Phyllobacterium zundukense: one gene and its partner. Each later gene encodes a partner of the first gene's protein in a complex. Links are inferred from orthologs where the notes say so. Each region holds a gene or a part of one and is shown on either strand. Other genes may lie near its edges. The genes, in order: xseA and BLM14_RS13405.

What was found.
Region 2: the proteins of xseA (region 1) and BLM14_RS13405 are in contact, whole or in part, in a cryo-EM structure (PDB 8TXR), measured with the Escherichia coli proteins. The link is inferred for Phyllobacterium zundukense from one-to-one orthologs.

What each region holds. Positions count from the first base shown.
Region 1 is NZ_CP017940.1:2,871,384-2,874,703, reverse strand. What follows is about bases 199-3,195. They hold xseA (exodeoxyribonuclease VII large subunit), read right to left. Parts: upstream 2,491-3,195; coding sequence 907-2,490; downstream 199-906. Other genes in these bases: BLM14_RS14375 (LysR substrate-binding domain-containing protein), read right to left, coding at 3,195-3,195; BLM14_RS14380 (DUF2585 domain-containing protein), read left to right, coding at 2,598-3,188; BLM14_RS14390 (ABC transporter substrate-binding protein), read left to right, coding at 199-744. In the rest of the region: more of BLM14_RS14390, read left to right, coding at 1-198; more of BLM14_RS14375, read right to left, coding at 3,196-3,320. UniProt on the Escherichia coli protein: Bidirectionally degrades single-stranded DNA into large acid-insoluble oligonucleotides, which are then degraded further into small acid-soluble oligonucleotides.
Region 2 is NZ_CP017940.1:2,673,359-2,676,408, forward strand. What follows is about bases 96-2,822. They hold BLM14_RS13405 (exodeoxyribonuclease VII small subunit), read right to left. Parts: upstream 1,723-2,822; coding sequence 1,468-1,722; downstream 96-1,467. Other genes in these bases: dxs (1-deoxy-D-xylulose-5-phosphate synthase), read right to left, coding at 96-368; BLM14_RS13410 (histone deacetylase family protein), read right to left, coding at 1,725-2,651; BLM14_RS13415 (cystathionine gamma-synthase family protein), read right to left, coding at 2,780-2,822. In the rest of the region: more of dxs, read right to left, coding at 1-95; more of BLM14_RS13415, read right to left, coding at 2,823-3,050. UniProt on the Escherichia coli protein: Bidirectionally degrades single-stranded DNA into large acid-insoluble oligonucleotides, which are then degraded further into small acid-soluble oligonucleotides.

The DNA of each region.
Region 1 (3,320 bases):
GCCCGCGTCGCCGAATGGGCGAACTGGCGCGATGAGGTCTTCGGCTTCACCTATGAGCCCGCCGTCTTCGTCTACAACACCCGCCTTGTGCCGCCGGCCGAAGTGCCGCGCACCCATGTCGAACTCGCCGACCTCTTGCGCGAACGGCTGGATTATTATCGCGGCCGCGTCGGCACCTATGATATCCGCCTGTCGGGCATTGGCTACCTGCTCGCCTTCAACGATGCGCGGCAGACCACCACCGTGTTCGGCCGTCTGCTGGAAAGCATGGCGCGTGCCTCGGCCGTGGCGCGGTGCTGCACCGGCGAGATTCTGGAGGAGGTCGCCAAGGGCAATCTCTACATCGGCTACAATATGCTCGGCTCCTATGCCTATGAGGCGGCGCTGCGTCATCCGGAACTCCGCGTGGTCGTGCCGCGCGACTATACGCTCGTGCTCAGCCGTGGAGCGCTCATTCCCAAGGGCGCGAAAGAGGCCGATCTCGGAGCGCGGTTCCTCGACTATCTCCTGTCCGAACGCGGTCAGTCGATCGCCCGCACCAATGCCTTCTATTTCTCCGAGACGGGCGGCCTGCCGCCCGATGTCGACGGTCCGCAGAATTTGAAGGAGTCGGGCATCGCCCAGCCGATCCGCATCGGTCCGGCTCTGCTTGCCGTGCAGGATCGGGCACAACGCCAGCGCTTCATCGAGGACTGGTCACAATCCCTGATTGAATTGAACAGCCCGGCCTGGACCCGGGAGTAACGCGTGGCGTTTTTTGAACGCCCCCGCCGCAGTTCTCACACGGTTTTAGGCAGGAACTGTCGAAAATCCTAAAAAATCGGCGATTCTCACACAAGAGTCGGCGATTCTGGCACGAGTTTCTCTACCACTGCGCGAAAAATGGTTGTGCCGACGCGAATGACCCTAAAACAGCGAGCCCTGCGATCCACTCGGAAGCGGAGGTTTCTTGGCTGGCGCAGGGCGTTCGATCTTTGCCCGGGACGGGCGTTCGTCACCCTCTTTCGCCACGGCTTGCACCTCGCCATCCTGGAACTTGAGGGTCAGGTCATCGCCGCTGGCGATAGCCGCCGAACGCTTGATGGGAGTGCCGGAGGGGTCAAGAACAACCGCAAAACCCCGTTCCAGAACCCCCTGATATGACAGGGTTTTCATCAGCCGTTCGAGTTCGCTGCCTCGCCGGTTTGCCCGGTCGAGAATGAGGTCGACAGCCTGGATCTGACGGCGGTCCAGCTGTTGCAGATGCTGGCGTCCGCGCTGGGCCAGCCGGGCAATCGGTTCGATCGACAGACGTTCGGCGCGCCGGACAAAAACCCCGCGCCGCTCTCGCAGGAATACCCTGAGACCGTGCGGCAGACGGTTGGTCAAGACATTGATTTCACGTCGTTTTTCGCGAAAACGCTGTTCGAGGAGGCGCGGTGATAATTGCCTGGCGCAACCGTCGAATTCGCCGCGCTTCTTCTGCGTATTTGCCTGTAACGCCCGGCCAAGGCGTGCCGCCGTTTCGTCGAAATGCCGTCTTGGCAGGGCGAGCAATTGATCAGCCGAAGGCAGGGCTCGGGCCAGCGCCCGTTGCGCCTGGCGGCGGCGGTCGAGGTAACGCGACATGCCGGCTGCGAGCCGGGCGCCAAGCGTCGCGACGGTTGCCTGCAGGTCGGCCTTGACCGGTACAGCCATTTCCGCCGCGCCCGTCGGTGTCGGGGCGCGAACGTCTGCGGCAAGGTCGATCAGCGTCCAGTCGGTCTCGTGGCCGACGGCGGAAATGAGCGGGATTTGCGAGGCGGCAACGGCGCGCACCACCGCCTCGTCGTTGAAGCCCCAGAGGTCCTCGAGGCTGCCGCCACCGCGCGCAACGATCAGCACGTCGGGTCTCGGAAGAGCTCCGCCCCGCTGTAACCCATTGAAACCATTGATGGCGTTGGCGACTTCCGCGCCGGATGTCTCACCTTGCACCCGCACCGGCCAGACGAGAACATGCAGCGGGAAGCGGTCGGTGATGCGGTGAATGATGTCGCGAATAACCGCGCCGGTCGGGGATGTCACCACGCCGATGATGCGCGGCATGAAGGGTAGCAACTGCTTGGCCGCCGGGTCGAACAGGCCCTCGGCGCCGAGCTTGCGCTTGCGTTCTTCCAGCAGCGCCATCAGCGCGCCGGCACCGGCTGGCTCCATCTGCTCGATGACGATCTGGTATTTCGACGAGCCCGGATAGGTCGTCAGCTTGCCGGTCGCGATGACCTCCATGCCTTCTTCAGGCTGGAAACGCAGCTTGCTCATCGAGCCGCGCCAGATCACCGCTTCGATACGTGCCTTGTCGTCCTTCAGCGAGAAATAGGCATGACCGGAGGAATGCGGACCGCGATAGCCGGAAATCTCGCCGCGGATCCGAACATGCCCGAATGTGTCCTCGACGGTGCGCTTCAGCGCCCCGGAAATCTCGGAAACTGTATATTCGGCAACATTGGATGCCGATTCGGGCTTTTCACTCATGTGCTATTCCTAGTCGCGTGGGGGGCAAGGTCAAGTGTGGGCAATCCTCGATTGCAGCATTGCCAGCGCGATGAATATCGCCTTTAACTGGGGAAAAGGGGGCCAACATGTCAGCAACAACTTCTGTCACCGCCAAGCGTCTGAAATTGCGTCACTATCTGCTGATCGGAGCGGTGATGATTGCTGGTGCGGCAGTGATTCTTCTCCTGATGGGGCGCAACCCGATATGCACCTGCGGGACGATAAAGTTGTGGGTAGGCGAGACGAACTCGTCCGACAATTCCCAGCATATCGCCGACTGGTACACGCTTTCGCATATCATCCATGGCTTTCTGTTCTACGGCATTCTCTGGCTGGTCGCCCGCAAGTGGTCCGTCGGTCCCCGCCTGTTGATCGCCATTCTGATCGAAGCGGCCTGGGAGATCTTCGAGAACACCGACATGGTCATCAACCGCTACCGCGAGGCGACCATCGCGCTCGGCTATGTCGGCGACAGCGTACTGAACTCCGTCAGCGATATATTGTTCATGGTCGTCGGCTTTTTCTTCGCCGCTCGTGCTCCGGTCTGGCTGACGGTCATTCTCGCGATATTCTTCGAACTGTTGGCAGGCTGGGTCATTCGCGACAATCTCACCCTCAACATCGTGATGCTTCTCTGTCCACTGGATGCGATCAAGGCGTGGCAAGGCGGGATGTAGTCCGCGTTACCAGCCTGGAACGAGTTCTGTCGCGCGTACCTGCCGGAGCCGCTGGTTCGCTAGAATTGGCGCGGAAGCCTGCGATATGGTGACAGGAGTGGGCATCGACAGATTGTCGAGGCTTTCAACGAT
Region 2 (3,050 bases), 200 kb from region 1 along the record:
GATGAATGGGCGGCGCCGAAGGGATCGTATTCGCTCTCGCTGCGCTTGGTGAAACCGGAGAGCCCGCCTTCCTGCCGCAATGTGCGGATGCGATCACGCCGTCCGGTCAGTATCTTGTGGGGATAGGCCTGGTGGCCGACATCCCAGATGATGCGGTCATGCGGCGTGTCGAAGACGTGATGAAGTGCAACGGTCAGTTCGACAACACCAAGTCCGGCGCCGAGATGACCGCCAGTCGTCGACACCGCGTCGATCAATTCCGTTCGCAAGTCCTGCGCCAGCTGCGGCAGGTCGGATTCCGGCAATTGGCGCAGATCCGACGGGATTTTGACGCGATCAAGCAGTGGTGTTTCAAAATTCTTGGCCAAAGCGCAGGTTCCAGTTTCAAGCTCAACTCTTGGCAGAGGGCTGGCGCCGTTCCCTAAAGGAAATCCAGCAAACCAGCAAGAAGCGGAAGTTCGTTCGCTCCCAAGTCAATTTTCGGGCAAGGGTATGAATTCTTCCGCGTCGCCAGGCACGATATCAAATCGGCCGGAACGCCATTCCTCTTTCGCCTGTTCGATCCGCTCTTTGGACGAGGAAACGAAATTCCACCAGATATAACGCTTCGAGGGCAGAGCAGCACCGCCAAACAGCATGAAATGCGCCCCCTCCGGTGCGTGGATGACGATTTCATCGCCGGTGCGGAACGCCAAAAGGCGGTCTGCGGGAAACGTTTCGCCAGCAACTTGCACCGATCCATCCAGCGTATAGATGGCGCGTTCTTCAGCTGCATCGCCCGGTATTTGAATGTGACTTCCGGGCTGCAGCCGAATATCAACATAAAGCGTTTCCGCGTGCTGCTTCACTGCGGAACTGGCGCTATGGAACTTGCCCATGACGATGCGCGCTTCCATGCCGTTTTCGCGCAACATGGGCAGTTCACCCGCTGCGGTATTGGCAAAAGCGGGGTCGATCTCTTCCAGATGATCCGGCAGCGCCAGCCAGGTCTGCAATCCCGAAATCGGCAATGGCTCCGTCCGGAGTTCTTCCGGTGAACGCTCCGAGTGCACGATGCCACGCCCTGCCGTCATCAGATTGACGTCGCCGGGCCTGATGACCATTTCGGTCCCGAGGCTGTCGCGATGACGTATGTTTCCGTCAAAAAGATAGGTTACGGTCGAAAGGCCGATATGTGGATGTGGGCGCACATCCAACGCATCGGTTGGGCGAAGGATAGCCGGGCCCATGCGGTCGAAGAAAATGAAAGGTCCGACGAGACGGCGCTTGGCACTCGGCAAGGCGCGGCGCACTTCCAATCCGCCAATGTCGCTCGTGCGTGGAATGATCAGCGTCTCGATGGCGTCGACGGCTGTTGCGTCGCCTGGCTTTGGGTCTGGGCAGGGGAAAAAACTCATGGACGCTACTCCGGATTGTCGGAGCCCCACCATAGCGTTTCAGAACACGGCTGAACAGCGTGGTTTGGTGTCACTCCGGGTCGAGTGGTTCGGTACCGACGGGTTCGCCATTGCGGCCGAGACGAATTTTCTCGACCTTGTCTTCGGCGGCGCGCAGCAGCGTATCGCAATGCTTCTTCAGCGCTTCACCACGCTCGTAAATACGAATCGACTGTTCCAGTGGCACATCGCCACGTTCCAGATCGTCGACGATCTTTTCCAGCTGCTCGAGCGCCTGTTCGAAGCTCATGGCGGCGATATCGGAATTGTTCTGTACGTCGGCCATGTTCATCCTCCCATCAGGCGTCTGATATGTGCGCCCGCTGAGAGCGACATCCCCTTGAGGTCGTACCCGCCTTCCAGAAGGCTGACAAGGCGGTTTGACGCATAGCTCCCAGCTCTTTCCATAAGAGCACCGGTTGCCCAGTCGAAATCGTCCTCGTTCAGATTGATTTCTGCCAGCGGATCGCGGTGGTGCGCATCGAATCCGGCCGAAATGATGATCAATTCCGGCTGAAATTCATCGATGGCCGGGAGAATGCGCGTGTTGAAAGCCTCGCGAAAATGATCGCTGCCGGTCTGTGGGCTAAGCGGTGCATTGACGATATTGCCGACGCCGGTTTCACTTTTGGCGCCGGTTCCAGGATAAAGCGGCATCTGGTGAGTCGAGCAATAGAGAACGGACGGGTCATCCCAGAAGATATCCTGCGTGCCATTGCCGTGATGCACATCCCAGTCAACGATCGCAACGCGCTCTATGCCATGAGCCTTCTGCGCATGGCGGGCCGCAATAGCGGCATTGTTAAACAGGCAGAAGCCCATTGCCTTGTCACGCTCCGCATGGTGACCAGGTGGCCGCGAGGCGACAAAGACATTGTCGGCCCTGCCCGCGAAAACATCATCGACGGCGGCATTAGCCGCACCGATAGCGGCCAATGCTGCCTCCCAGCTCTTGGGGCTGACGGTTGTGTCGGCATCAACGCGGGTCAGTCCCTCCTCCGGGATCGTATTACGCACCCGCTCAAGAAACGTCTCGGGATGCACATAAAGGATCGTTGCCTCGTCACCCATCGGCGACTGGACACGATCCAGCGCATCGAAAGCGCTGTCTTCCAGCACCTTGTTTAGCGCCCGCAGCCGGTCAGGCCGCTCCGGATGGCCAACAGGCGTCAAATGTTCGAGGTATATCGGATGCGAATAGAGGCGAGTAACCATGGGAGCTTTCTGCAGCGGCAAATTGGCATCAACATGGCCTACACGGCCACGCCCAAATTTGCACCAGCGCCTTGCGGTTATACAAGAGCGAAGTGAGAAGCGTATATCAACGCTGCAGAATCACCCGCTCAGGCCACGCTCAAGGCCTGCGTCAGATCGGCGATCAGATCGTCAGGATGCTCGATGCCGATCGACAGCCGGATCGTCGAATCAAGCACGCCGATGCGCTGGCGCACATCCACCGGCACGCCGGAATGGGTCATCGTCGCAGGATGGCTGGCGAGCGATTCCGTACCGCCAAGGCTCACCGCCAGTTTCAATATCTGCAGAGCGTTGAGGAATTTGAATGCTGCCGGCTGGCCACCGTGAATGTCGAAGGAGAAGGTCGAACCGGCTCCG